Linked DNA regions of Nisaea sediminum. The protein of the gene in region 1 interacts with the protein of each later gene in a pairwise test. Links are inferred from orthologs where the notes say so. Each region holds a gene or a part of one and is shown on either strand. Other genes may lie near its edges. The genes, in order: ftsH and hflC.

Region 1 (14,424 bases):
CTCGGCGGCGCGGCGCTCCTCACCGTCGAACGGCTCGACCTTGCGGCGGCGGTCGGGACCGAAATAGTCGTCCGTGCGCACGAAGGGGCGTGGATGTTCGATCACCGCGACGATGCGCTGAATGAGACCGACACCGGACAGGGGCTTGGCGATAAATTCCGTCACGCCGGCATCCCGCGCCATCTCGATCCGGTGCGCCTCGGTGTGACCGCTGACCATGATGATCGGCAGAAATTCGTCGGGACTGTGCGGCGACGTCCGGATCCAGCGTGTCAGCTCCAGCCCGTCCATCTCTTCCATCACCCAGTCGGTGATGATGACGTCGATCTGGTACTCGCTCAGCTTGCGGATCGCATGGTTCCCGTCGCGTGCGTCGACGATGTTCTTGACCCCGATCGCCTGCAGCATCGCGCGCAGCACTTCCCGCATCGGCTGACTGTCCTCGACAATCATGACGGTCAGACGCTGGAATCGCGCTTCGTTGATCGGCCCTAGAGACATGTTCAACCCTGTTTTCCCGGTCCCAATTCATTGAAGTTTCGGGGACCTTCGAAAATCACGCAAAGTTCAGGGAGTTTAGTCGACTTCCGATAGGGAAGGCTATAGTCAGATTGTTTCTCTCTCAATCCAAAGTGGCGAATAAAATTACCAAGTTCCGTATATGGCGATTTATCGCCCTGCTGCAAAAATCCTCTGTCAGAGATGCGCATTGGCACAATATCTGGTATAAAATTTCCCGAGATCGACTAGACTGGGTCAGGCTTAATTTGGCGGAAATCTGCGGTCCGGTAGTGTGAAAATCTGTCCGGGGCTCTTGACTTGGCGCCCGATTCGCAGATTGTTCCGGCCCGCCGGTCCGGTCGGGCAGACGAACCGCCGCGCCGGCAATTCGCAAAAGCCGGACTCCATTGAGGACTGAAGGAAATGGCAGGGCATTCCCAATTTAAGAACATCATGTACCGGAAAGGTGCGCAGGATAAGAAGCGCGCCAAGCTGTTCACACGGCTGATCCGGGAAATCGCGGTCGCGGCGAAGGCCAGCACGGACCCCGCATCGAACCCGCGTCTGCGCTCCGCGATCCAGGCGGCCCGCGAAGCGAACATGCCGAAGGACAATATCGACCGTGTCCTGAAGAAGGCCGAAGGCGGCGGCGAGGACGATAACTACGAGGATATCCGCTACGAAGGCTATGCGCCCGGCGGTGTCGCGATGATCGTCGAGGCGCTGACGGATAACCGCAACCGAACGGCGTCCGAAGTGCGTGCCGCTTTCTCCAAGCATGGCGGGACGCTCGGCGAGACCAATTCGGTCAGCTTCATGTTCGACCGGATCGGGCAGATCAGCTATCCGGCGGACAAGGCGGGGGCTGACGACATGTTCGAAGCGGCACTCGAGGCCGGCGCGGAGAATGTCGAGTCCACCGAGGACGGTCACGTAATCACCTGTGCGCCGGACGAGCTGAGCGCCGTCCGGGAGGCGCTCTCGGAAAAATTCGGTGCGCCGGAAAACGCGGAGCTCACCTGGAAGCCGCAGAACACGGTGCCCGTCGACGAGGGGCAGGCGGAAACCATCATGAAGCTGCTCGCCGTGCTTGAGGACAATGACGACGTGCAGTCGGTCTCGGCCAATTTCGAGATCCCGGACGACGTCATGCGCAAGCTGACGGCGGCGGCCTGATCGCCGTTTTGCGTAAACTGGGGAGATGCTGCTGACATGAGGCTTCTCGGTCTCGATCCGGGCCTCCGTTTCACCGGCTGGGGCGTCATCGACGTGGACGGCAATCGTCTGCGTCATGTCGCCAACGGGACGTTGAAGTCGACGGCCTCCCTGAGCATCGCCGAGAGGCTGCTGGAGCTGCATGACGGCGTGCTTGAGATCATCGAACGCCATCGCCCCGACGAGGCGGCGGTCGAGGAGACCTTCGTCAACAAGAACCCGGAATCGACCCTGAAGCTGGGGCTTGCCCGCGGCGCCGTGCTGCTGGCCCCGGCCAAGAAGGGGATGCGGGTGACGGAATACGCGCCGAACCGGGTGAAGAAGACCGTGGTCGGGGCCGGGCACGCCAACAAGGACCAGATCCAGGTCATGGTGACCAAGCTGCTGCCGGATGCCGCCTTCGAAAGCCCGGATGCGGCCGATGCGCTTGCGGTCGCGATCTGCCACGCACATTTCGCCCAGAGCCGTCATGCCTTCGGCGACTCTGTCGGGGTCTCCCGGATCCGCAAGCAATCCGCGACCGGCGGCTATGAGAAGGCCGTGCAGGCGGCGCTCAGGAAGGAGATGGGGCTGTGATCGCGAAACTGCGCGGGATCCTGGACTCTTTCGGCGACGGCTCGGCGGTCATCGATGTCCGCGGCGTCGGCTATCTGATCTTCGCCTCCAGCCGGACCCTCGGACGCCTCGGCGACCGCGGCGGCGAGGTCTCGGTCCATGTCGAGACCCATGTCCGCGAAGACCATATCCATCTCTACGGCTTCGCCGACAAGGCGGAGCAGGATTGCTTCCGGATGCTGCAGACGGTTCAGGGTGTCGGCGCCAAGGCGGCCCTCTCGATCCTCTCCGCGCTCTCGCCGGACGAGATCATCCGGGCCGTCGCGGCCGGCGACGCCAAGATGCTGACCCGCGCCGACGGGGTCGGGCCGAAGCTGGCCGGGCGCATCGTCAACGAACTGAAGGACAAGGCGGTGAACGTCTCCCTCGGAGCGGACGCCGCCGCGCCGGCAGCCGCCGGAAAGGGCAAGGCGACGTCGAAGGAGTCCGCTGCGGTGGCGGACGCGATCTCGGCCCTCGTCAATCTCGGCTATGACCGCAGCGTGGCCTATGGCGCGGTCCACGCCGCGGCAAAGTCCGCCGGCGCGGATGCCGGGCTTGACCAGCTCATCACCGGCGGTCTGAAGGAGCTCGCCTCGTGAGTGCCTGGGAAGACGAGGAGGGCGGCCGCCTGGTCGATGGGGAGCGCTCCGTCGAGGATACCCCGGAACGGGCGCTCCGGCCGGTCACGCTCGACGATTTCGTCGGCCAGAAGCAGAGCCGGGAAAACCTCAAGGTTTTCATCGAGGCTGCCAAAGCCCGCGAAGAAGCGATGGATCACACGCTGTTCTTCGGCCCGCCCGGTCTCGGCAAGACAACGCTGGCGCAGATCGTCGCCCGCGAGCTCGGGGTGAACTTCCGTGCGACTTCGGGTCCGGTGATCGCAAAGGCGGGCGATCTCGCAGCGCTTCTGACCAATCTGCAGGCCCGCGACGTGCTCTTCATCGACGAGATACATCGCCTTAATCCTGCCGTAGAGGAAGTGCTCTATCCCGCCATGGAGGACTTTCAGCTCGACCTCATAATCGGCGAGGGGCCGGCCGCGCGTTCGATCCGCATCGATCTGCCACCCTTTACGCTGGTGGCGGCGACCACGCGCTCCGGCCTGATCACGACGCCGCTCCGCGAACGCTTCGGCATTCCGTTGCGGCTGCAATTCTACACCCCGGAGGAGCTGCAGAGCATCGTCATGCGCGGTGCGTCCCTGCTCGGCATGAACCTGCTGCCGGACGGTGCCACCGAGATCGCAAACCGGTCCCGCGGCACGCCGCGCGTCGCCGGGCGCCTGCTGCGCCGGGTGCGCGACTTTGCGGCAGTCGCCGGGGTCGAGGAGATTGGCCAGAAGGCGGCCGACGGCGCGCTCAACCGGCTCGATATCGACGAGCGCGGACTGGATGCGATGGACCGGAAATATCTGCGCTGCATCGCCGAGAATTACGGCGGTGGACCGGTCGGGGCGGAAACACTGGCCGCCGCGCTTTCCGAACAGCGCGACGTGATTGAGGAAGTGATCGAACCCTATCTGCTCCAGCAGGGCCTGTTGCAGCGGACACCGCGCGGCCGGGTGCTGTCCGAGGCCGCCTACCGCTATCTCGGTCTTGCCGCGCCGAATCGCACGCCGGCCGAAGTCGCGCAGATGACCCTGCTCGAGGACGATCCCGAGGGGTGCGATGTCTGAGCGCAAGTCGATGCCTGCGGTGACCTCGTTCACGGCGGATGGCGCCCATGTGCTCCGCGCCCGGGTCTATTACGAGGACACGGATGCCGGCGGCGTCGTCTATCACGCCAACTACCTGCGCTTTGCCGAGCGCGGTCGGACGGAATATCTCCGAGATCTCGGTATTTCCCAGTCGGAACTTTCCGATGCTGAAGGCGTTTTTTTCGTGGTTCGGCGCAGTGTCATCGATTTCCGCCTGCCGGCCCGTCTGGACGATGCGCTCGAGATCGCGACGCGGATCGCGGAGACGAAAGGCGCCTCCTTCGAGGTGGAACAGGAAATCAGAAAAACGGGAACTGACGGCCATCTGGTTCGGGTCGCAAGCACGATCGCGTGCATCGACGCCAAGGGCCGGCCTGTCAGGGTCCCGAAATCGGTCCGGGAAAAACTGGACCGTCCGATCATGGCTGGGACGAACCAGGAACCGCCGAAGGCGGACGTTCAGAAATCCGGGGATTAGCATCTAGATGGAACAGACAGTCGTCGACACCGTAGCGCTTGGGGGTACGGCCGCCACCGACATGAGCATCTGGGGCCTCTTCCTGGCCGCGGACTGGATCGTGAAGACCGTGATGGTCATCCTGATCCTGGCCTCGGTCTGGAGCTGGGCCATCATCGTCGACAAGACGCTGAAGCTGCGCCGTCTCTCCAAGGCGGCCGAGGATTTCGAGGAAAGCTTCTGGTCCGGCGGCTCGCTTGAGGACCTTTATGACCGGATCGGCGGGCAGCCCGGCGATCCGATGACGGCTGTGTTCTCCGCCGCGATGCGGGAATGGCGCCGCTCGGCCGCCAAGGGGCTGACCTCCAAGGGTTCGGAGATCCGGGCGAGCCTGCGCCAGCGCATCGAGCAGGTGATGCAGCTTTCGATCGGCCGGGAGATGGACCGGCTGGAAAAGCACATGACCTTCCTTGCCTCGGTCGGCTCGGTCGCGCCCTTCGTCGGCCTGTTCGGCACGGTCTGGGGGATCATGAACAGCTTCCAGTCCATCGCCGCGACCAAGAACACCTCGCTCGCGGTCGTCGCGCCGGGGATCGCCGAGGCGCTCTTCGCCACCGCGCTCGGTCTGATCGCCGCCATCCCGGCGGTCATCGCCTACAACAAGATCTCGACCGACCTCGGCCGTTTCGCAGGCCGTCTGGAAAGCTTCTCGGCCGAGTTCGCCTCGATCCTCTCGCGCCAGCTCGACGAGGGGGGCTGAGCCATGGCCGCTTCCATGATCGGAAACGGGCGCGGAAAGGGGCGGAACCGCTACCGCCCGCTCAGTGAGATCAACGTGACCCCGCTGGTCGACGTGATGCTCGTGCTGCTCATCGTCTTCATGGTGACGGCGCCGCTGCTCACCGTCGGCGTGCCGGTGGATCTGCCGAAGACCGAAGCGGCCCAGCTCACCGACGAGGTCGAGCCGCTGGTGGTCTCCGTCAATGCGGAGGGCGTGATCTTCCTGCAGGAAACCGAGGTGCCGCGCGAAAACCTGGTGCCGCGGCTGAACGCGGTCACCGGACAGCGACCCGACGTGCGTATCTTCGTGCGCGGCGACAAGGCGATCCAGTACGGCACGGTGATGGAAGTGATGGGGCTGATCAGTGCCGCCGGCTTCACCAAGGTCGCCCTGCTTGCCGAGATTCCGGACACGATGAAGGGAACGCGCTGACACCATGCGCACGGGGCTCACCATATCTGTCGGCCTGCACGCGGCGGTCTTTGCCATCGCCTGGTTCGGCCTGCCCCAGCTCCGGAACGACGACATCCTTCCGGAGCAGCTGGTGATCGTCGATATGGTACCGATCACCGAGGTGACGAATACCCCGACCGTGACGGCCGAGCCTGAAAAGCCCAAGGAGCCGGAGCCCGAAACGCCGAAGCCCGAGCCGAAGGAAGCTCCGCCTCCGCCGCCTCAGGCCGAAGCTCCGCCGCCTCCGCCCCCGCCCGCCCCGGCGCCCGAGCCAGCACCGAAACCCGTCGCCGAGGCCCCCGAGCCGGAACCGGCGCCGGTTCCGAAGCCTGCACCTGCAAAGGAGCCGGAACCGGAGAAGGTCGCCCAGGCGCCGCAGCCGGCGCCCAAGCCGCGCCCGAAGCCGCGCGCTCCCGTGCCGGATCCGAAGGACACGGCGGAGAAGCCGAAGAAGGACGACAAGAAGCAGGATTTCTCGCGTCTGCTGAAGACGCTCGAGAAGACCGAGCCGACGGTCGCGGCCAAGCCGAAAGAGGAAGAGAAGAAGAAAGAGGACAAGACCGATCCGCTGAAGGACGTCTTGGCGAAGCTGAACGCGCCCGCGCGCAGCCGCTCCGACAAGGCCTTCGATCCGGAGAACAAGGTCTCCGTCAGCGAGATCGACGCCGTCCGCCGGCAGATCGCGCAATGCTGGAACGTGCCGGCCGGCGCCAAGGATGCCGGGGATCTCTATATCGAGATCGCGCTGCAGATGAACGCCGACGGCAGCGTGCGGGACGCTCGCATCGTCGATCAGTCGCGTCTTTCCCGCGACACTTTCTTCCGCACCGCCGCCGAGAGTGCGCGGCGCGCGGTTCTGAGCTGCGGCAAGCTTCCGCTGCCGCCTGAAAAATACGAGGCATGGAAGACCATCACCATGACCTTCAATCCGAGGGATCTGCTGTGAAGATCTGCGATCACGACCGACTTGAGAGGCCGATCATGAGGTTCGCTGGACTGTCCCGGACTGCCGAATTTTCACCTGCCGCGCTGTTCTGGCGTCTGCTCCTGCCCGCCCTGTTCGCCGCGCTTTGCTTCGCCGGCACGGCACGCGCCGAGCTCCGGATCGATATCACCCAGGGCAAGGTCGATCCGCTGCCCGTGGCGATCGCGGACTTTACCGGTAACAACGGTGAAAGCGCCCAGATCGGCCGCGACATTGCGGCGGTGATCGCGGCAAACCTGGAGCGTTCCGGCCTCTTTGCGCCGATCAGCAAGTCGGCCTTCATCCAGCAGAATGTCTCGCTGAGCGCACTGCCACGGTTCGGTGACTGGCGGATCATCAACGCGCAGGCCCTTGTGCATGGCGCGGTAAGCTTCGAGGCCAGCGGGGCGGTGAAGGTCGAGTTCCGGCTCTGGGACGTCTTTGCGGAACAGCAGATGGTCGCGAATGCCTATACCACGGTGCCCGCGAACTGGCGCCGCGTCGCGCATATCATCTCGGATGCGATCTACCAGCGCATGACCGGCGAGAGTGGCTATTTCGACACCCGTATTGTCTATATCGCGGAGAGCGGCCCGCCGGACCGCCGGACCAAGCGCCTCGCGATCATGGACCAGGACGGCGCCAACAACCGTTTCCTGACTGACGGCCGCGATCTCGTGCTGACGCCGCGTTTCTCGCCGACCCTGCAGGAGATCACCTATCTCGCCTATTACAACGACAAGCCGCGGGTCTACATCTTCAATATCGAGACCGGACAGCAGGAGGTTCTCGGTGATTTCCCGGGCATGACCTTCGCACCGCGTTTCTCGCCGGACGGCAACCGGGTGATCATGAGCCTCGCGCGGAACGGCATCACCGACATCTACACGATGGATCTGGCGACCCGCAGGGTCCGGCGCCTGACCGACAGCCCGTCAATCGATACCTCGCCGACCTTTTCGCCGGACGGCTCGCAGATCACCTTCAACTCCGACCGGGGCGGCACGCAACAAATCTACGTGATGGACTCAAGCGGCGGGAACGTGCAGCGAATCAGTTTCGGAAAGGGGCGCTATGCCACGCCGGTCTGGTCGCCACGCGGGGACTTGATCGCTTTCACCAAAATGGCGGGCGGGCAGTTCTATATCGGTGTCATGCGGCCCGACGGAACCGGCGAGCGTCTGTTGGCGCAAGGCTATCTCGTGGAGGCTCCGACCTGGGCCCCGAACGGGAGAGTTTTGATATATTTCAAGCAGTTCCCATCGGATTCATCCGGTCGTGGTGGCAAAACCAGACTCTATTCCATTGACCTTACAGGGTATAACGAGCGCGAAATTGTCACTCCGGTGGACGCTTCCGACCCCGCATGGTCGCCCTTGATTCCCTGACTGCGGGCAAATATATTGCGCGCGATCGAGCGAATCCGATAACGAGCGGCTATCCCAACGTGTTGAAATCTGTTAAACAACACAAAGGATTGGCGCGTCCAGCTATGAGTCGCAGGGGCACGACCGTTAACTTGGATCGAAGGCTCACTTCCGTGGGGGTGTTTTAGAATGGCTAAGAAGTTTCTTTCAATCGTGGCCGCGGCGTTGCTCGTTGCCGCGTGCTCGACCGACCAGGAGACTGCTTCCCAGTCGGGCGGCGCGGGATCGACTGTGCCGGCTGCGAACCAGCCTGCGACGAGCGCGGCGCCGTCCGGCCCCGTAGCAGGGTCCCGCGAGGAGTTTGTCGCGGAAGTCGGTGATCGGGTTTTCTTCGACTTCGATAAATACGACCTGTCGTCTGAAGCGCGTACGACGCTTGAGCGCCAGGCTTTCTGGCTGCGCAAGTACCCGAGCGTGACGGTCACGATCGAAGGTCACTGTGACGAGCGCGGTACCCGTGAATACAACCTCGCCCTCGGCGAGCGTCGTGCCACCGCGGCGAAGGACTATCTGGTCGCGCTCGGTATCGATGCGGGCCGTATCGCGACCATCAGCTACGGCAAAGAGCGTCCGGTTGCGTTCGGCAGCAACGAGGAAGCCTGGGCCCAGAACCGTCGTGGTGTGACCACCATCAACTAAGGTTCTGCCGGTTGACGTGAATAGGACCGCGCCGGTCTGGGGTTCCAGACCGGCGCGTCGTCTTTTGAGGTGCAGGGCATCGGGTGCGATCAGCCGCATCGATGCCATATTCCTGCTCGAATATCGGGCGATACTGGGCTTTGCGGTAAATCAGAGGCCGGGAGTTTGAAGTATGATCAGGCGGTACGGAGTGCGCGGGTTCTGTCTGTTCGGCGCGGCTGTCGCGATAGCCATGACGTCGATCGGGTCTGCCGCCGCGCAGGATGTGCAGAATCTGCTTAACCGGCTCGACCGGATGGAGCGGGACATGCAGGACCTGCAGCGCCAGCTCTATCGCAACACGCTCTCGACTCCGGGGGCCGGCGGCGCCGGAACCGGGATTACGGCGACACCTGTCAGCCCGGCTCCCATCACCCGCGGCTCCGGGTCCTCCGCCTCTGCGGGGGGCCAATCGGGATCGCTCGACACCAGCTATGCCGCGCGCGTCGAAGTGCGTCTGCAGCAGCTGGAAACGCTGATCCGCTCGCTGACCGGCAAGATCGAGGAGGTCGAGTTCCGCGTCGAGCAGAATTCCGGACGCCTCGACCGGCTGGTGCGCGACATCGATTTCCGGCTGCAGGCGCTGGAGCAGGGCGGCGCGCCGGTTCAGTCCGGCGAACCCCGTCCAGGTGGCGGCGCGATCGCCCAGGCTCCGCAGGCTGAGCCTGCGCCTGTTCCGGGGCAGGGTCAGGGGGTTCTGGGGACCTTGAGCCAGGCCGAGATCAAGGCTGTGGACGAGGGAACGGCCCAGCTGCCCGCACCGGAGGGCGGCGCGGCGGCGAGCAAGCCCGAGGCGGTGGCGAGTGCTCCGTCGGCCGGACAGATCCTCCCGGACGGGACGCCGGAGGAACAGTACAAGCACGCGTTCGCCTATCTGCAGAAGCAGGATTTCGACTCCGCCGAGAAGGCCCTGAGCCTGTTTCTCGAGCGCCACCCGAAGAGCCCGCTTGCGGGCAATGCCATGTACTGGCTGGGCGAGACCTATTACGTGCGCAAGGACTTCCCTCTCGCGGCCAAGACCTTCGCGACCGGCTACACCGATTACCCGGGCAGTTCGAAGACCGCGGACAATCTCTTGAAGCTCGGCTTTTCCCTCGCCCGTATGGATCGCAAGGACGATGCCTGCGTCACCTTCGACAAGCTGAGGGCCGATTTCCCGAATGCGTCGGACAATATCAAGCGCCGGGCGGATGCCGAGCGCAAACGCATCGGCTGCTGATCTCCGGCCCGGACGGCGGGAGAGCGCCGAGATCGGCGTCGCGCCGGTCGGCGAGGACGAGTTCGGCCGGCTGATCCGGGCCGTTGAGCCGGCCTTGACCGACGCGCCACCGTCGCTCTTTCTCGCCGGTGTTTCCGGCGGTGCCGACAGCATGGCCCTCTGCCTGCTCCTTGATCGCTGGTGCCGGGCCAATGGGCACCGGTTCCGAGCCCTCATCGTGGATCATGGGCTGCGGGCGGAGTCCGCGGCGGAAGCCGCCCGTGTGTCCGGCTGGCTGCAAGCCCGCGGTATTGCGTCCGATATCCTCCGCTGGTCCGCGGGCAAGCCGGTAGCTGGCGTTCAGGCGGCGGCGCGCGCGGCCCGGTTCGCGCTCATGACGGGTCGTGCCCGGGAGCTTGGGGCCCGGGGAATTTTCCTCGCGCATCATCTCGAAGACCAGGCCGAGACCATGGTCATGCGGCTTGGCCGGGACAGCGGTCCCGACGGGCTCGCGGGAATTCGGATGCGTCAAATGCACGCGGAATTCCCCGTCTATCGGCCGCTGCTCGGTATTTCGCCGCAGCGCCTCAGGGCCCATTGTGTGACGGAAGCCCAGGCCTGGATCGAGGACCCGAGCAACCGGAACCGCAAGTTCGAGCGGGTCAGGGTGCGCCAGGAGGCGGACGGCCGTCGCGCCGCCGGTCTGGACGCGATGGTGCTCCATCGTGTGGCATCGGTGTTCTCCCGGCTCCGGGATTGGAGCGACGGCACGCTAGCCTCCTTCCTTCGGGAGGCGGGAGAGCTCGATCCGCGCGGTTTCGTGCGCCTCGACCCGATCACGCTCAAGGGGCTGCCCGCGGCCTTGCGTCGCAAACTGCTCTCCGGCCTGCTGCAATCCGTCGGCGGGGGAGGCCATCCGCCGCGTGGGGAAAGTCTGGCGCGGCTCGAGCGCTGGGTCTCCGAGGGCGGCTTCTCGCGTGTCACGCTCGCCGGGTGCCTGGTCTGGAGAACGGAAAAGGACGGCATCTGGATCGTGCGGGAGACGCCACGCGGCCTGCGGCCCCGGATTGTCGGGGCCGGCGCCGGGTTACGCTGGGACGGTCGCTTCGACGTCATCTGGCGCGAGGACCGGCCTGCCTGGGTACATATGCTGACCCGCGCGGGCGACCGCCGCCTGCGCCGTCTGCGGCCTCCGGCAGGGTCGGCGCTGGCGCTGCCCGAGAGTGTCCGATGCTCGCTTCCGGCGGTCACCGACCTTGACGGGCGTCTCTTTGCCCCCCACTTTCCGGAGACGTGGACAGATGCGGCGCAGTCGGAAGACGGCCGTCTTCAAATAGAATTTCGTCCCGCCGTACCCTGGGTCGCAGATGCGTTCCGGGCGAGCAGGGATGACAGGGCCGGAGCGAAAGTCTAAGAATGGGCCTCCGGCTGTATAGGAACCCTACCGAGGCACGATCAGCGTGAACAATTTCGGCAAGAATCTCGCACTGTGGATCATCGTCGGCGTCCTGCTCGTCGCGCTGTTCAACCTGTTCAACAGTTCGAACAAGACCGGCAGCTATCCGAACTTCGCCTTTTCGGATTTCCTTGGCGCCGTCGAACAGGGCCGCGTCACCGACGTCGTGATCCAAGGCAACACCATCAAGGGCCACTTCAACGACGGCCGGAACTTCGCGACCTACGCGCCGAACGATCCGGGCCTCGTGGACCGGCTGCGCGAGGGCGGCGTCAGGATTTCCGCGGCTCCGCCGGAAGAGGGCATGTCCGGTCTGCTCGGTATCCTGATCTCCTGGTTCCCGATGCTGCTTTTCATCGGCGTCTGGATCTTCTTCATGCGTCAGATGCAGGGCGGCGGCGGCAAGGCCATGGGTTTCGGCAAGAGCCGCGCCCGCCTGCTGACTGAGAAGGTCGGCCGGGTGACCTTCGACGATGTCGCCGGCATCGACGAGGCGAAGACCGAGCTCGAGGAGATCGTCGAATTCCTGAAGGACCCGCAGCGCTTCCAGCGTCTCGGCGGCAAGATCCCGAAGGGCTGTCTGCTCGTCGGCCCTCCGGGCACCGGTAAGACGCTGCTCGCCCGCGCCATCGCCGGCGAGGCGAACGTGCCCTTCTTCACCATTTCCGGTTCCGACTTCGTCGAGATGTTCGTCGGCGTCGGCGCGAGCCGTGTCCGCGACATGTTCGAGCAGGGCAAGAAGAACGCGCCCTGCATCATCTTCATCGATGAAATCGATGCGGTCGGCCGTCACCGCGGCGCCGGTCTCGGCGGCGGCAACGACGAGCGCGAGCAGACCCTGAACCAGTTGCTGGTCGAGATGGACGGTTTCGAGGCGAACGAAGGTGTGATCCTGATCGCCGCGACCAACCGCCCGGACGTGCTCGATCCGGCCCTGTTGCGTCCCGGCCGCTTCGACCGTCAGGTCGTCGTGCCGAACCCGGATATTCTCGGCCGCGAGCGCATTCTCAAAGTTCACATGCGGAAAGTTCCGCTGGGGCCCGACGTCGATGCCAAGGTCATCGCGCGCGGCACCCCGGGCTTCTCCGGCGCCGATCTCGCCAACCTCGTGAACGAGGCCGCCCTGCTCGCCGCCCGCAAAGGCAAGCGCGTGGTCGGCATGGCCGAGTTCGAGGAAGCCAAGGACAAGGTCATGATGGGCTCGGAGCGCCGCTCCATGGTCATGACCGACGAGGAAAAGGCGCTGACCGCCTATCATGAGGCCGGTCACGCCGTGGTCGCGCTGCACTGCCCGGACAGCGACCCGATCCACAAGGCGACCATCATCCCGCGCGGCCGCGCGCTGGGCATGGTCATGCGCCTGCCGGAAGGCGACCGGATCTCGCTTTCCCGCGCCAAACTCTATGCCGACCTGCGCGTCGCCTGTGGCGGTCGTCTGGCGGAAGAGATCATTTTCGGCGAGGAGCGGGTCACCACCGGTGCCTCCTCCGACATCCGCATGGTCTCCGATATGGCGCGCCGCATGGTCACCGAGTGGGGGCTCAGCGACAAGCTCGGCTTCCTCGCCTATTCGCAGGACCAGCAGGAGGTCTTCCTCGGTCATTCCGTGACCCAGCAGAAGAACGTTTCCGATGCGACCGCGAAGGTGATCGACGAGGAAATCCGCCGGATCGTCGACGAAGCCTATTCGGACGCGCGCCGGATCCTCGTGGACAATCACGACGAGCTCGAAACTCTCGCCAAGGGGTTGCTTGAGTACGAGACCCTCTCCGGCGACGAGATCAAGGCTCTGCTGGCGGGCGAGAGCCTGCACAAGGAGAACAAGGAAGACGGGCCGAAACCGGGCGCCGGACGCCGGTCCTCCGTTCCGACCGGGGGTGCCGAGGGCAAGGGCAAGCCAGGCGGTGGGCTGGAGCCCGATCCCCAACCCGGCGAATAGACCGATGGCCGAAATCCTTCGAGAGGCCGCGCTTCGGCGCGGCCTTTTGCCATCCGGAGCGCGGCTGCGCCTGCGTCCGGATGGGCTGCTCTGGGGCGAGAGTGCCGCGCGCCTTGCCGATGCCGGCGTTGCCCGGCCGCTCGCGGGCGGACCCGGCGCCTTCACCACTGTCGAAATCATTGCGCGCTCGGGCGAGGCGATCCATCTGATCGGACCGGTTCCGCTTGGCATCGCTGCGGAATGGTCGGCCGGAGAAGGTCTCGCGGACGCCTTCGAGGCGGAAATGCTCGCGCTGACAGCGGCGCGCGCACCGCTCTGCGGGTTGCCGCAGGGCCGGCCGCTGGTCATGGGCATCGTCAATGTGACCCCCGACAGCTTCTCCGACGGCGGTGACTTCGCTGAGCGTGACGTCGCTGTCGACCATGCCTTCGAGCTTCTGATGCAGGGCGCCGACATCCTGGATATCGGGGGCGAGTCGACCCGTCCGGGTGCGGACCCGGTCCCGGTCGATGAGGAGCTGCGCCGTGTCGTGCCGGTGATCGAGGGCATCCGCCGCCGCGCGGGAGCCAAACGCCCGGTGATCAGCGTCGATACCCGCCGCCCGGACGTCATGCGTGCGGCTCTCGATGCGGGAGCCGACATCGTTAACGACGTGACCGGGCTCAAAGATCCGGAGAGCCGCCGCATCGTCGCGGAGGCGGGCGTTCCGGCGATGCTGATGCATATGCGCGGCGAACCGCAGAGCATGCAGGGAGAGGCGGTCTACGATTTCTCGCCCCTGCAGGTTCTCGAGGAGATCGAGGCGCGCGTGCTCGAGGCCGAGCGGGACGGCATCGCCCGGGCGCGCATGATCGTCGATCCCGGCATCGGATTCGCCAAGAACGCCAGGCATAATCTCGAGGTTCTGGCCCGGCTCGGTCTGCTCCATGGACTTCGATGTCCGGTTCTGCTTGGCGTCTCGCGCAAGCGCTTCATCGGTCTGCTCAGCCGGGAAGAGCCAGCGAAACAACGGGTTCCAGGCTCCCTCGCGGCAGCGCTCGCCGGGATCGAGCAGGGCGTGCA
Region 2 (14,442 bases), on another replicon or contig:
ATCCGGATACCGCGCTCGACTTGCCATTCGACGGCACTGTTTCGGAGAGCCTGTCTGTGGCACTGCATGAGGCGCTCGCGGGCCTCGCTGTCGACATCAATATCCAGGCAGCCGAAGGGCGCCGGAAGCGGTTGCTGATCGCCGACATGGATTCCACCGTCATCACGTCGGAATCCCTCGACGATCTCGCGGCCTATGCCGGCATCGGCGACAAGATCGCGCCGATCACAGCCCGCGCCATGCGTGGCGAGATAGACTTCGAAGGCGCGCTGAAGGCACGCGTGGCGATGCTGGCCGGCCATCCGGCGAGCCTGCTCGACCGCCTGCTCAAGGAAGTCGAGATCACACCCGGCGCCCGAACCCTCGTCGCGACAATGAAACGCGACGGCGCATACACAGCTCTGGTTTCCGGCGGTTTCACCTCGCTGACCGGGCCTGTGCGCGAGCGCCTCGGTTTTCATACCGACCGTGCGAACACGCTGAACGTCACCGGCGGCGCGTTTACCGGGACTGTCGGAGAGCCGATCCTCGGACGTGACGCGAAGCTGGTGGCGCTGAACGAGTTTTGCGCCGAACTCGGGATCGGGCCGGGGGATGCCGTGACGGTCGGCGACGGGGCCAACGACCTTGCCATGCTGCAAGCCGCCGGAACCGGTGTCGCCTTCCGCGGCAAACCGGCGGTGCGCGAAGCCGCGCGGTTCCGTATCGATCACGGCGATCTGAGTGCCCTGCTTCATCTTCAGGGTTACAGGCGCGCCGATTTCGCTCCCTGAGTGAACGCATAAAACAACGGCGCCGGCCTTTCGACCGGCGCCGCGCGTCGCACCCGCTAGGGCTGCCTGGGGGGGCGGGGGGAGATTAGCCCTCAGTAATGCGGAGTGCGACAAACCTCATCTCGCCGCCGCGATTCACGGTGAGGAGCACCGATTTCTTGCCGGCGCTTCTGGCGTCCGAAATGCCCTTCTGCACGCCGTCCGGAGACGAAACCGCGTTCTGCTGAACCTCGACGATCACGTCGCCGGCCCGGAGATCACGAGCGGCCGGACCATCCGGATCGACTTCCGTCACGACGACCCCGGACGCGTCGCTATCGAGCGAATACTTGGACTTCATTTCGTCGCTGATCGCCGACAATTCAAGGCCAAGCGACTCGACCCTATCCGGCTCTGACGGAGCCGGCTGCGGGCCACCGCTGGTCAGCAGAGCCTGCTTCTCGGCTTCCTCGAGCTCTCCGATATTCGCCGTCACGCGAACCTTCTTGCCGCCGCGCCAGAGCTCGACCGGAACGTCCCTCCCGATCGGGGTCTGCGCGACGATCTTCGGCAGTTCCCGCATGGTATCCACGTCGCGGTTGTTGAATTTCAGGATCACGTCGCCTGCCCTGATTCCGGCCGTCTTCGCCGGGCCCTGGTCATTGACGTGAGCCACGAGCGCGCCGCGCGCACCGTCGAGAGACAGGCTTTCGGCGACCTCGGGGGTCACTTCCTGGATCCGCACACCGAGCCAGCCGCGGCGGGTGCGGCCGAATTCCTTGAGCTGCTTCACCACAGGATCGGCCAGTGCGGAGGAAACCGCGAAACCGATGCCGACCGAACCGCCGGACTGCGAGAAGATCACGGTGTTCACACCGATGACCTCGCCGTCGATATTGAACAGCGGGCCGCCGGAATTGCCCTTGTTGATCGCCGCGTCGGTCTGGATGAAATCGTCATACGGACCCTGCCCGATGTCGCGGCCGCGGGCCGAGACAATACCGGCCGTAACCGTTCCACCGAGGCCGAACGGATTGCCGATCGCGACAACCCAGTCGCCGACCCGCATCTTGTCGGAATCGCCAAACTTGACCGCCGGAAGGTCGACCCCTTTCGGATCGAACTTGAGTACGGCGATGTCAGTCTTCGGATCGGTGCCGACCAGCTCGGCAGCGAATTCCGTGTCGTCCTGCATGCGAATCAGGATCTCGTCGGCGTCCTTGATCACGTGGTTGTTGGTGACGACGTAGCCGGCCTTGTCGATGATGAAGCCTGACCCGAGCGACTGGGCGCGACGCGAGCGGCGCTCGTTATCGGGTCGCATCCGGTCTTCGAATTCCTTGAAGAACTCCTCGAAGGGAGTGCCCGGCGGCAAGGTGCGTCCATTGTCGGATGCGGTGATGGTTTGTGTCGTGGAAATGTTCACGACCGCGGGCAGCAGTTTCTCCGCCAGGTCGGCGAAGCTCTCCGGAGCGGCCCGGGCGAACGCCGGAGCGGCCGGCGTAAACGCCGGTACGGCCACGGCAACCGCCAGGAACCCGGCCATAAGACCGTTTCTGAGGCCTTTCAAGACCATGACAGAGACCTCTGTGGTGACGCCTTTCATGTTTCCATAGCTCCTTAGCCAAGCTTTTCTGTTCGTTCGGAACAGGGAACCCGCATCGCACCGGCGACCAGGCCGCGCACGGCAGTCCGAGTGCCATTCGTCCCTAAGAAACACGTCAACAAGGTGGGGACGATCAGGCGACTGTCAACGCCATCCCTTCCATAATGTCAGATATAGCCGCAGGGTGTGGCGGCATTATGGTGAGAATTGCACAACTATGTCCGAAAAGGGGCATGTCCCGGCAGGGCAGCACACGCGATTGTGCTTACGCGGCCCGGATCAGCCATGCCAGCCCGAAGCCGATCGCCATCGCGATCAGACCCGCGCGGCGCAGGCTCGCCGGATCCATTTCGAGGGCCAGCCGCATCATGTGCTGCATGCGCCCCGGCATCAGCGCATAGAGACAGCCCTCGATAAAAAAAACGAGGGCAAGCGCCGTCAGAAAATCTGTCACGGCCCCTGCCCCCGCCTGTTCCCGGGTTGCGCGGCGTCCCTACTTGGACGCCGGCGCTCCCTGGATGTCCTTGAAGTACTTGAAGAAGTCGCTATCCGGCGAAAGCACCATCGTGGTGTCCCCCGACTTCATCGCGTTCCGATAGGCCTGCATCGAACGGTAGAATGCGAAGAACTCCGGATCCTGGCCGAAAGCATCGGCGTAGATCTTGATCGCCTCCGCATCGCCCTGACCGCGCAGGATCTCGGACTGCTTCTTGGCTTCCGCCACGATGACCACGCGCTGTTTGTCGGCATCGGCGCGGATCTTCTGCGCCTCTTCCTGACCCTGCGCCCGGAATTCCTTGGCCTCGCGTTCACGCTCGGACTTCATCCGATTGTAAATATTGAGGCTGGTTTCTTCCGGATAATCCGCTCGGCGGATCCGCACCTCGACCAGTTCCATGCCAAGCGGGCGGGCGCCGTCATTGGCCTGGGCCCGGATGCTGGCCATGATCTGGATACGCTGATCCGACAGGATGCTCAGCAGCGTCTCGTTACCGAGAACGCGGCGCAGCGCCGAATTGATGATCGGGCTGAGACGCGAGCGCGCGCCGAGTTCGTCGCGAACCGTTTGATAGAACAGCAGCGGATCGACGATCTTGAAACGCGCGTAGCTGTCCACGTCGAGACGCTTCTGGTCGGAGAGGATGACCTGCTGTTTCGGCGGATCGAGATCGAGCACGCGCTTGTCGTAGTAGATCACGTTCTGCCAGGGCATCTTCACTTTGAGGCCCGGATCCTTGACGGCCGCCTTCGGTTCACCGAACTGGAGCACGATCGCCTGCTGAACCTGAGAGACGACGAAAAGGGAAGTGAAGGCGACGATCCCCGCGATCAGGACCAGTACGCCGATAATGGCGAGTCCGCGGTTCATTGCGTGCCTCCCGTCGAGGAGCGGTTCTGCTGGATCTGCTTCTGCACTTCGGGCAGAGGCAGATATGGAACCACTCCGCCTTCGCCGCTAGCGCCGTTGTCGATGATGACCTTGTTCACGTTGCCGAGAACCTCTTCCAGTGTCTCGAGATAGATCCGCTTCTGGGTCACGTCCTTGGCCGCCGAATAAGCCGTGTAGACGGACCGGAAGCGGTCGGCGTCACCGGTTGCGCGGTTGATGACTTCCTGACGGTAGGCGTCCGCCTCCTCGATGATCTGCGCCGCCTCGCCCCGGGCCCGCGGGACAACGTCGTTGCGGAACGTCTCGGCTTCGTTTTTCAGCCGGTCCTTGTCCTGACGGGCACGCTGGACCTCGTTGAAAGCGTCGATCACCTGCTTCGGCGGATCGACCGCGAGCAGCTGGACCTGACGCACATCGACGCCGGCCACGTATTCATTCATCAGATTCTGCAGATCTTCCTGCACCGTGCTTTCGATCAGCTGACGGCCTTCGGTCAGCGCGACCTGAATCGGCCGTTTGCCGATGGCGTCGCGCATCGCGGACTCTGCCGCCATTTTCACGGTCTCTTCCGGATCCTGGAGATTGAAGAGAAAGTGGCCGGCATCGGCGATACGCCAGAACACGACGAAATCGATATCGACGATATTCTCGTCGCCGGTGATCATCTGGCTTTCTTCGGGCACGTCACGCTGCACGGAGCTGCGGCTGGAGCCGTCGCCGGAGCTGCGGTAGCCCACCTCGATGCGGTTTTCGCGCGTCACGTCCGGCCGGATGACGGATCCGATCGGCGACGGAAAATTCCAGTGCAGGCCCGGGTCGGTCGGCACGCCGGTATAACGGCCGAAAACAAGCTCAATGCCCTGCTGGTTCGGCTGCACACGGTAGAGGCCGGAGAAAAGCCAGAGTGCGAGAAGACCGACGACGACAAGAGTGATCCCGGTCGGACCTCCGAGGCCCTTCGGCAACATGCCCCTCAACCGCGCCTGGCCCTGGCGGATCACCTCGTCGATGTCCGGCGGCTGCTGGCCGCCCCCACCACCGCCGAAACCTCCCGGTCCGCGGCCGCCCCAGGGAGACTTGCCGCCTCCACCGCCGCCTGACCCGTTACCACCGCCGCCGCCCCAAGGACCGCCGCCACCACCTTGATTACTCCAAGGCATATATGTTTCCCCTCATTTCCAAGCGCATCGTCGCTCTTAGCAGATGCCCCCCCGGTTGCAAAGAAATAGGGGAAGCGTATATCTGCTTGCGCACCACAGAGTGCTGCATCCGCATATTGGCCAAAAGCCGGAGAAATCAAGCATGGCACGGGTAACGGAAGAACAGGTCCTGGCGGCGCTGAAGGCCGTCGAAGACCCCGACAAGGGGCAGGACATCGTCAGCCTCGGCATGGTGAGCGGCCTTGTCGTCAAGGACGGCAATGTCGGTTTCGCGATCGAGGTCGACCCCCAGCGCGGCCCACAGCTCGAGCCGCTGCGCCAGGCAGCGGAGAAGGCCGTCGACGGCCTCGCCGGCGTGCTCTCCGTCACCGCCGTGCTGACGGCCCACCGCCCGTCCGGACAAGGTCAGCCGCCGCAGCAGGGCGCGCCGAGGCAGGCGCCGCAAGCCGGCCCCGGAACGCAGGCGCGCCCGGCGCAGAACACTCAGAAGACGCTGGTCCCTGGCATCAAGTCGATCATCGCCATCGCCTCGGGCAAGGGTGGTGTCGGCAAATCCACCACCGCGATCAACCTCGCGCTCGCGCTGAAGGCGTCCGGCCTCACCGTCGGCATCCTCGACGCCGATATCTACGGCCCCTCCCTGCCCCGCATGATGGGCATTTCCGGCCGCCCGACCACGGAGGACGGCAAGACCCTAAAGCCGCTGGAGCGGTTCGGGATCAAATGCATGTCCATCGGCTTCCTGGTGCCGGAGGACAGCCCGACGATCTGGCGCGGGCCTATGGTGATGAGCGCGCTGGAACAGATGCTGCGCGACGTGCTCTGGGGCGAGCTCGACGTGCTCGTGGTCGACATGCCGCCGGGCACCGGCGACGCCCAGCTCACCATGTCGCAGCGCGTGCCGCTCGCCGGCGCCGTGATCGTCTCGACGCCGCAGGACATCGCCCTGCTGGACGCCCGCAAGGGCCTCAACATGTTCCGCAAGGTCGATGTGCCGGTGCTCGGCATCATCGAGAACATGAGCTATTTCCTCTGCCCGAGCTGCGGCGAGCGCTCCGACATCTTCGGCCATGGCGGCGCCCGCGACGAGGCCGAGCGGATCGGCGTCGATTTCCTCGGCGAAGTTCCGCTGCATATGGACATCCGCGAGACGTCGGATGCCGGTAACCCGATCGTCGTTTCCGCTCCGGAGAGCGCGCATGCGGTTGCCTACAAGGGCATCGCGGAGAAGGTCTGGGCGAAGATCGGCAGCGGCGACAGCGGGCGCCGGGCGGCGCCCAAGATCGTCTTCAACTAGACGCCGACAGTGGCGCTCCGCCGTTCCATGATCACGGTGTCGCGCCACTGCCCTTCCATCGGGCCGTAGGTCATCTTGGCGATCCGCTCGCGGCGCCCGAGAACGCGGAAGCCGTAAGCCTCATGCAAACGGATGCTGGCCTCGTTCTCGGGGAAAATGCTGGTCTGCAAGGTCCAGAACCCGGCACGCTCGGAGGCCGACACCAGCGCTTCGAGCAGCTTCCGTCCGACACCCTGTCCGCGTGCGTTTGCCGAGATATAGATGCTGTGCTCGGCGACGCCGCGATAGACCGCGCGCTTGGAGACCGGCGTCAGGGCGACCCAGCCGACGACTTCGCGGCCGATCGCCGCCACGAGCCGGCATTCCGGCAGATATTTCTCGTCGAAGGCCGGCCAGTCGGGCGCAACGGACTCGAAGGTCGCGTGACCGGTCTCGATCCCGGCCTGATAGATCGCCAGCACCCGGCTCGCATCCTCCGGAACCATCGCCCGGATTTCGATCGCGCTTGCGGTCATGGCCTCAGCTCCGCTCCAGCGTGACGAAACTGTGCGCCGGGCTGCCGTCCTTCTCCGGATGGTCCGTCCGCTCCGTCTCTCTCCAGTCCGCGCGGTCGAAATCCGGGAAACGGGTCTTGCCCTCGACCTCGAGATGGATCTCGGTGACGTGCATGCGCTGCACCTTGTCCATCGCCTGACGGTAGATCTCCGCTCCTCCGAAGACAACGATCTCGTCGACACCGTCATTCAGCGCAATGCGGCGCGCCAGATCCAGCGCCTCGGTAACATCGTGAGCGACCTGCACGCCGTCCGCCTTGAAGCCGCGGTCGCGGGTGACGACGATGTTGGTGCGCCCCGGCAGCGGCCGTCCGATCGACTGGAAGGTCTTGCGCCCCATCACCAGGGGCTTGCCCATGGTGATCCGTTTCACCCGCCTCAGGTCGTCCGGAAGATGCCAGGGCATCTTCTCCCCGTCACCGATCACGCCATTGTCGGAGACGGCGACGACGATCGCCGGCACCGGAAACTTCACCACTTTGTCGCTCATGAAAGGTCCTAGACCGCGACCGGCGCGGCGATGTGCGGAGCGGCCTCGTAATCGAGCAGCTCGAAATCCTCGAAACGGAAGGCGAAGAGGTCGGTCACCTCCGGATTGATCCGCATGGTCGGCAAACGTCCCGGAATGCGCTGCAACTGCTCGCGGGCCTGATCGAAATGGTTCTTGTAGAGATGCGCATCGCCGAAGGAGTGAATGAACTCGCCCGGCTTCAGTCCTGTCACCTGGGCCACCATCATGGTGAGCAGCGCATAGGAGGCGATATTGAACGGGACGCCGAGGAAGATGTCCGCGCTGCGCTGGTAGAGCTGGCAGGAGAGCTCGCCGTCGGCGACATAGAACTGGAAGAGGCAATGGCACGGCGGCAGCGCCATCTTCGGCACGTCCGCCGGGTTCCAAGCAGTGACGATCAGCCGCCGGGAATCCGGCCGGTCGCGGATATCGTCGAGCAGGTTCCGGATCTGGTCGATCGTGCCGCCGTCGCGGTCCGGCCAGGAGCGCCACTGATGACCGTAGACCGGACCGAGATCGCCGTTCTCGTCCGCCCACTCGTTCCAGATCCGGACCCCGTTCTGCTGCAGATAGGCGATGTTCGTGTCGCCCGCCAGGAACCAGAGAAGTTCGTGGATGATGGATTTCAGATGCAGCTTCTTGGTCGTCAGAACCGGAAATCCCGCCGAAAGGTCGAACCGCATCTGGTGGCCGAAGATGGAGCGCGTGCCGGTCCCGGTTCGGTCCGTCTTGTCCGTTCCTTCCTCCAGGACCTTTGCCATGAGATCGAGATATTGCCGCATGCGGGAGTCGCCCAGTCGAGTTCCGAGTAATAGGATATATATTGTGAAGCCGTGCCCGGCCAACGCAAGCGATTGCGGTTCGCCAGCGATTGCAGATTGACACCCGTCTGAATCCGCTCGCACTTTTGCCCCGATCATTCCTGCCGACGGGACCGGACCGAAAGGGCCACGATGCCGGATAGCCGCGACTCATTGCTGGCCGACAGCCGCCGCCTGATGACCGAAGGCAGATGGAACGAGGCCTGCGCGCGCCTGGAACAAGGCCTCGCCGCGGCGCCCAGCGACATACTGATCGCCTTTACCCTCGCGACGGCCTACCGGCTCTCCGGTTCCACCGAGCGCGCCGCCGACCTGTTCGATCGCCTGCACAATGCGCTACCGGACATGGCCGAGGCCGCGGTCGGTCTGGCCCAGTGCCGGTCTGATCTCGGCGCACCGGACGAGGCAAGAACGGCACTGCGCCGCTTCGCCATCCGCAACCCGGAGGCGTCCCAGGTTTATTCGGCGCTCGGCGAGATCAGCTTGAAAACCGGGTGCAATGACGATGTCGTTGCGGCATTTTCCCGCTCGGTCGCGCTCGCCCCGACGGCGGCACATCACGGCAACCTCGCCGAGGCCCTCAGCCTGCGAAACATGTTCGAAAGCGCCGAGCGCCACTACAAGGCCGCCCTAAAACTCGCGCCGGACAGTCCGGCATCGCGACGGAATTACGCCATTCACCTTCTGGTCCAGGGCAAGGTCGAGGAAGGGTGGCGCGCCTTCGAAGCACGGCTCGATCCGCGTCTGCCCGACGCGCCCGCACGCACCCTGACACTGCCCCGCTGGGACGGAAGCGACATTCGTGAGCGGCACCTGCTTGTGGTCAGCGAACAGGGCCTCGGCGACGAGATTCGCCTCGCGGCTTTGCTGCCAGAACTTGCCGGGAAAGCTCGGCAATTGACGGTCGAATGCGACCCGCGCCTTGTTTCGCTGTTCGAACGGTCACTTCCCGGCATCCGGATCCATGCCTTCTCCCGCATCAAACGGGGCGGTCGCGGCCACTATTCCTATGGCTGGCTGCCGCCGGAAGATGGCCCGGACTGTTACATCGAACTTGGCAGCGTCGCTTTCAGGCTCGCCCGCCCGCTGACCTTGCCGAATAACGATCACGGTTTCCTCAAACCTGACCCGGACATTTCGGCGCCGCTTCGGGACCGGCTGCGCGATCAGCCGGGGCCCGCGCGCTGGGTCGGCCTTTCCTGGGCCAGCGGAGCGCAGCATTTCGGCCGCGCCACGAACTATCCGCCCCTCGAAGCCTGGCGCGATCTCCTGTCGCTGCCGGACGTTTCCTTCCTGTGCCTGCAATACGATCCGACGGCCGAGGATATCGAGCGGCTTTCGGAGTTCTCGGGACAGAATATCCTGCAGCTCGAAGGACTGGATCTGCGCAACGACATCGAAAGCCTCGCCGCCCTTTCCGGCTGCCTCGATCTCGTACTCTCCGTCGGTAACGCGACAGCCGCGCTCGCTGGTGCCGTCGGGACACCGACCATCGAATTGCTGTCAACGCCCGGCTGGGTCCCGCTGATCGAGGGACAGGACAGTTTTCTCGCCGCGAACCACCGCTGCACGCAATCCGTTCCCGGAGACTGGAGCGCGCCGATGAAACGTGCGAGAGAACTCGCACTCCTGCGTCTCGCGCAATCCTGAATCTCTCGATCTGCGGCCAACTCTCCTCTTTTTCCCGAGGGCACAAGCGCCTATATTCAGCCTGTCGGGCAACCGACTATGGCGATAAACGGCCTATGGAATAAGCATTGCGGACCCGGGGGCGGTACCCGGCGCCTCCACCAAAGATATCTGGCCTCACGGCTGGCTCCTTGGGGGCGAAATAGGATCGACGCGTGTGGTAAAGATAGTCTTTTCGCTCGGCATGGTTCCGCCGTTATCGGGCCATTATAGTAGTTGCAAACGACAACTATGCGGAAGCTCGCCTCGCTGCGTAAGCAGTCAGGTGCTTCAATTAAGTCCTAAGGGTTCGCACTTTTAGGCGGGGTTTGGGGCGCACCTGGCAACAGAAGCGTCCCGCTTAAATTTGAGAGTGCCGAACGACGCGTACCCGGGGGAAATTTTGGAAGAGCCTTTCCAATACGACATGATGGTGGACGAGGCGCTGCGCGGAGTTGTCCGGCGCGCGCTCCGACAGGTCGCGCAGCATGGCCTCCCCGGCAATCACCACTTCTATATCACCTTCAAGACCCGGGCCGATGGCGTCTCCATTCCGCCCTACCTGCTTGAGAAATATGCCGACGAGATGACCATCGTGCTCCAGTTCCAGTTCTGGGACCTGGAAATCGAGGAAGAGCTCTTCACCGTCTCGCTCAGCTTCAACGACGTGCGCGAGCGGCTCGTCATTCCGTTCGCGGCAATCACCGGGTTTGCGGATCCGTCCGTCAAGTTCGGGCTCCAGTTCCAGACCCTCGACGAGAGCGAGCTGGAAGACATGGACCTGCCCGAAATGTCCGACGACGAGGCCGCGGAAGAGCTGCCGGAAAACGACGGCAATACAGAGGCCATGGGCCAGGTCGTCTCGCTCGATAATTTCCGCAAGAAGAAGTAAGGTCCGGCGCGCCTGCGCCTCGGGCCGGCCATAACGGGACGCGACCAACGCGACCGAAGTGCTGAGCTATGCTGGAGAGAGACTGATGGAAGAGATGAACTTCACCGAGATGTTTCCGCTCGCGGAAGACAAGACCGAATACCGCAAGCTGAGCGGCGACCATGTCGGCGTCGAGAAATTCCGCGGTCAGGACATGCTCGTGATCGAGCCGGAAGCCTTCACGCTGCTGACCGAGCAGGCCTTCCGCGACATCTCCCACCTGCTGCGCCCGGCGCATCTGCAGCAACTGAAGAACATCCTCGAGGACAGCGAGGCGACGAACAACGACAAGTTCGTCGCCTACGAGCTTCTGAAGAACGCGGCCATTTCCGCCGGCGGCGTGCTGCCGATGTGCCAGGACACCGGCACCGCCATCGTGATGGGCAAGAAGGGCCAGAACGTCTTCACCGGCTTCAACGAGGAACGCGACATCGCGCGCGGCGTCTTCAACATCTACACCAAGCACAATCTGCGCTACAGCCAGATGGCGCCGCTCGACATGTTTACGGAGAAGAACACGGCCTCGAACCTGCCGGCGCAGATCGAGCTCTATGCGACCGAGGGCGACGCCTACAAGTTCATGTTCTGCCAGAAGGGCGGCGGCTCGGCGAACAAGTCGTTCCTATATCAGGAAACCAAGGCGATCCTGAACCCGTCCGCCCTGATGAAGTTCCTCGACACCAAGATCCGCACGCTCGGCACCGCGGCCTGCCCGCCCTATCACCTCGCGATCGTGATCGGCGGCACCTCGGCCGAATTCAACATGAAGACGGTGAAACTGGCCTCGACGAAGTATCTCGACGGCCTGCCGACCAAGGGCAGCGAGTCCGGCCACGCCTTCCGCGACGTGGAGATGGAGCAGCAGGTGCTGAAGATGACCCAGGAAATGGGCATCGGCGCGCAGTTCGGCGGCAAGTATTACTGCCACGACGTCCGCGTCATCCGCCTGCCGCGCCACGGCGCCTCCCTTCCGGTCGGCATCGGCGTTTCCTGCTCCGCCGACCGCCAGTGCTTTGCCAAGATCACGAAGGACGGGATCTTCGTCGAGAGGCTCGAGACCGATCCGGCGAAATACATGCCGGACATCGATCCGAGCGAGTTCGAGGGTGACGTGGTGAAGATCGATCTCAACAAGCCGATGGAAGAGATCCGCAAGACCCTCAGCCAGTATCCGATCAAGACCCCGGTCTCGCTGAGCGGCCCGATCATCGTCGCGCGCGACATCGCCCACGCGAAGCTGAAGGAGCGCCTCGACAGCGGCCAGGGACTGCCGGACTACATCAAGAACCACCCGGTCTATTATGCAGGCCCGGCCAAAACCCCGGAAGGCTACGCTTCCGGCTCGTTCGGTCCGACCACCGCCGGTCGCATGGACTCTTACGTCGATCCCTTCATGGAAGCGGGCGGCAGCTTCGTCATGCTGGCCAAGGGCAACCGCTCGCCGCAGGTTCGCGAAGCCTGCAAGAAGTACGGCGGCTTCTATCTCGGCTCCGTCGGCGGCGCGGCCGCGAAGCTGGCGCTGGACAGCATCAAGAAGGTCGAGGTGCAGGAATATCCGGAGCTCGGCATGGAAGCGGTCTGGCGTATCGAGGTCGAGGACTTCCCGGCCTTCATCGTCACCGACGACAAGGGCAACGACTTCTTCTCCAACATCTGATCCCTGCCCGGTGCCGGCATCAGACTTCCTCGAGAACGGCCCCGAGAATGCGCCTGCGACCCTGATCCTGGCGCACGGGGCCGGTGCGCCGATGGATACGCCCTTCATGAACCGGGTCGCGGAGGGCATCGCCGAAGCCGGGTACCGTGTCCTGCGGTTTGAATTCCCCTATATGGCAGCCCGCCGGACCGAAGGTGGCCGAAGACCGCCTGACCGGCAACCCGTGTTGCTCGAAACCTGGCGCGAGACAATTGCAGCGGCTTCGGGGACTGGGCCGCTCTTCATAGGCGGCAAGTCCATGGGCGGGCGCATGGCAACGCTTGTCGCGGAGGAATCCGGCGTCGCCGGCACGCTCTGTTTCGGCTACCCGTTCCACCCGCCCGGCAACCCCGAGAAACTCCGCACCGCGCATCTCGAGACCATGACCTGCCCAACTCTGATCCTGCAGGGCGAGCGCGATCCGTTCGGGGGCCGGGAAGAAGTTGAAGGCTACAAGCTGTCCGGCAATGTCGAACTTTATTGGGCGGCGGACGGAAATCACGATCTCGCCCCGCGCAAGGCGTCCGGTCATACGGTCAACGACAACCTCGCGGGCGCAATCGATGCCGCTCTGAAATTCATGAAGAAGGTGAGCCGGTCAGGACCGTCCTAGTGCTTCGCGGACCGCGTATTGGCCGAAGACTGGATCAGTTCGGTGGGCGACGGGATTTTCTTTTCAAGGGCCGGGAGCTGCAGTTCGTCTGAGTTCGTTCGGTAGACGATATAGGCGCTGGCCATCCATCCACCAGCGACCACCGGACCGACGACAAGGGTAACAAGGCAGACCATGCCAACGAAACGTGCGACGGAGCGAAGCAACGCTTCGGAAAAGCTTTCTTCGGCCTGTTCCCAAACAGCCACTATTCAACCCCACCAAGTCTTCGCGAGCCGACTTTCCGAACGCCCGACGCTCTGCTCACCCCAAAATACAGCGCAACAATAGCAGAAAGGATTCGGACTCTCAATGCTATGTCGCAACAAGATGCTACAAGTCTCACAAATTACTGGATTTTCTCTAGCCAGAGTTACCCGGAAGGTGGGCCGCTCCACGAAGCCAATCGCAGTCAAGACCTTCACAATTGAAACTTCTTGCAGAAAATTATTAAAAAAAGATAACTGAATATGCTCGTTCTCTATGCATATCTTAAGCGAGGCCACAGCCACCCAAACGACCAAAAGGGTGGCAATTTGTCACGTCAGAAGAACGCTGGGCCTACTCATATTCACGCCAAGTTATCTTCTTGACGCGAGCAGCTTCATCCCCGAGCCGAAAAAAAGTCCGCACCGGACTCGGGATCTTCAGGCGCCACGAGCAGATCCGGACCGGGTCGAACTCGACGAAGGTCGCAATCCCCTCGAAATCGCATTTAAATTACAGAAAATACAACGCGATAGATGAAGCCTGTAACTTACAAAACAGCCGTTTGATGCTATATTTAAAAATAAGAGCATATAATCGGCAGGTGCTCGATTGCTCTGCTGCATTGTCAAAATGGAACTGAGGCCATGGCCATCAACAACTCCATCAACACGAATGCCGGCGCGTTTACCGCGCTCCGGAATCTGAATTCCGCGCGCTCCTTTCAGGATCAGACACAGAACCGGATCTCGACCGGACAGCGTGTATCGGGCGCCCTCGATCAGGCCGCGATCTTCGCTATTGCACAGAGCATCCGCGGCGAGCTCAGCGCGAATGCCGCTGTCCAGCAGGGGCTCAATCAGACGGCGGGCGCCGTAAGCGTTGCGACCGCCGGCGCGACCGGAATTTCCAACCTGACCCAGGATATTCAGGGCAAGCTTGTCGAACTGTCGAACCCCGCGCTTACCGCCGAACAGCGCGGCATCGTCCAGAACGACGTGAACGCGCTTCTGGAACAGGCGCAGGGTTTCGTCGACAACGCCAGCTTCAACGGAACGAACCTGCTGCAATCCGGCGCAGGCGACCTGAACACGCTGCAGAACGAGAACGGCGACACCCTGACCGTTTCCGGTCAGGGCAGCGTGGGAGACAGTCTCACGGCGCTTGCCGCGGCGGATTTCAGCGATCCGGCTTCCG

The links.
Region 2: the proteins of ftsH (region 1) and hflC interact in binary tests that used the Escherichia coli proteins (3 or more experiments, as listed by UniProt). The link is inferred for Nisaea sediminum from one-to-one orthologs.

The regions. Positions count from the first base shown.
Region 1 is NZ_JACZCQ010000013.1:45,364-59,787, reverse strand. What follows is about bases 10,913-13,894. They hold ftsH (ATP-dependent zinc metalloprotease FtsH), read left to right. Parts: upstream 10,913-11,427; coding sequence 11,428-13,362; downstream 13,363-13,894. Other genes in these bases: folP (dihydropteroate synthase), read left to right, coding at 13,367-13,894; tilS (tRNA lysidine(34) synthetase TilS), read left to right, coding at 10,913-11,381. In the rest of the region: IG122_RS21360 (response regulator), read right to left, coding at 1-501; IG122_RS21355 (YebC/PmpR family DNA-binding transcriptional regulator), read left to right, coding at 925-1,677; crossover junction endodeoxyribonuclease RuvC, read left to right, coding at 1,714-2,292; Holliday junction branch migration protein RuvA, read left to right, coding at 2,289-2,912; Holliday junction branch migration DNA helicase RuvB, read left to right, coding at 2,942-3,988; ybgC (tol-pal system-associated acyl-CoA thioesterase), read left to right, coding at 3,981-4,487; protein TolQ, read left to right, coding at 4,495-5,226; protein TolR, read left to right, coding at 5,230-5,679; IG122_RS21320 (energy transducer TonB), read left to right, coding at 5,684-6,646; Tol-Pal system beta propeller repeat protein TolB, read left to right, coding at 6,682-8,052; peptidoglycan-associated lipoprotein Pal, read left to right, coding at 8,221-8,730; tol-pal system protein YbgF, read left to right, coding at 8,903-9,988; more of tilS, read left to right, coding at 9,960-10,912; more of folP, read left to right, coding at 13,895-14,424. UniProt on the Escherichia coli protein: Acts as a processive, ATP-dependent zinc metallopeptidase for both cytoplasmic and membrane proteins. Plays a role in the quality control of integral membrane proteins.
Region 2 is NZ_JACZCQ010000003.1:507,980-522,421, forward strand. What follows is about bases 1,790-4,789. They hold hflC (protease modulator HflC), read right to left. Parts: upstream 3,728-4,789; coding sequence 2,852-3,727; downstream 1,790-2,851. Other genes in these bases: IG122_RS07500 (DegQ family serine endoprotease), read right to left, coding at 1,790-2,358; IG122_RS07505 (DUF2065 domain-containing protein), read right to left, coding at 2,624-2,812; hflK (FtsH protease activity modulator HflK), read right to left, coding at 3,724-4,789. Outside these bases: phosphoserine phosphatase SerB, read left to right, coding at 1-773; more of IG122_RS07500, read right to left, coding at 859-1,789; more of hflK, read right to left, coding at 4,790-4,908; iron-sulfur cluster carrier protein ApbC, read left to right, coding at 5,051-6,205; IG122_RS07525 (GNAT family N-acetyltransferase), read right to left, coding at 6,202-6,720; IG122_RS07530 (dihydrofolate reductase), read right to left, coding at 6,725-7,249; IG122_RS07535 (thymidylate synthase), read right to left, coding at 7,258-8,052; IG122_RS07540 (tetratricopeptide repeat protein), read left to right, coding at 8,224-9,741; IG122_RS07550 (SspB family protein), read left to right, coding at 10,187-10,651; IG122_RS07555 (fumarate hydratase), read left to right, coding at 10,737-12,347; IG122_RS07560 (alpha/beta family hydrolase), read left to right, coding at 12,358-12,999; IG122_RS07565 (hypothetical protein), read right to left, coding at 12,996-13,247; IG122_RS07570 (flagellin), read left to right, coding at 13,893-14,442.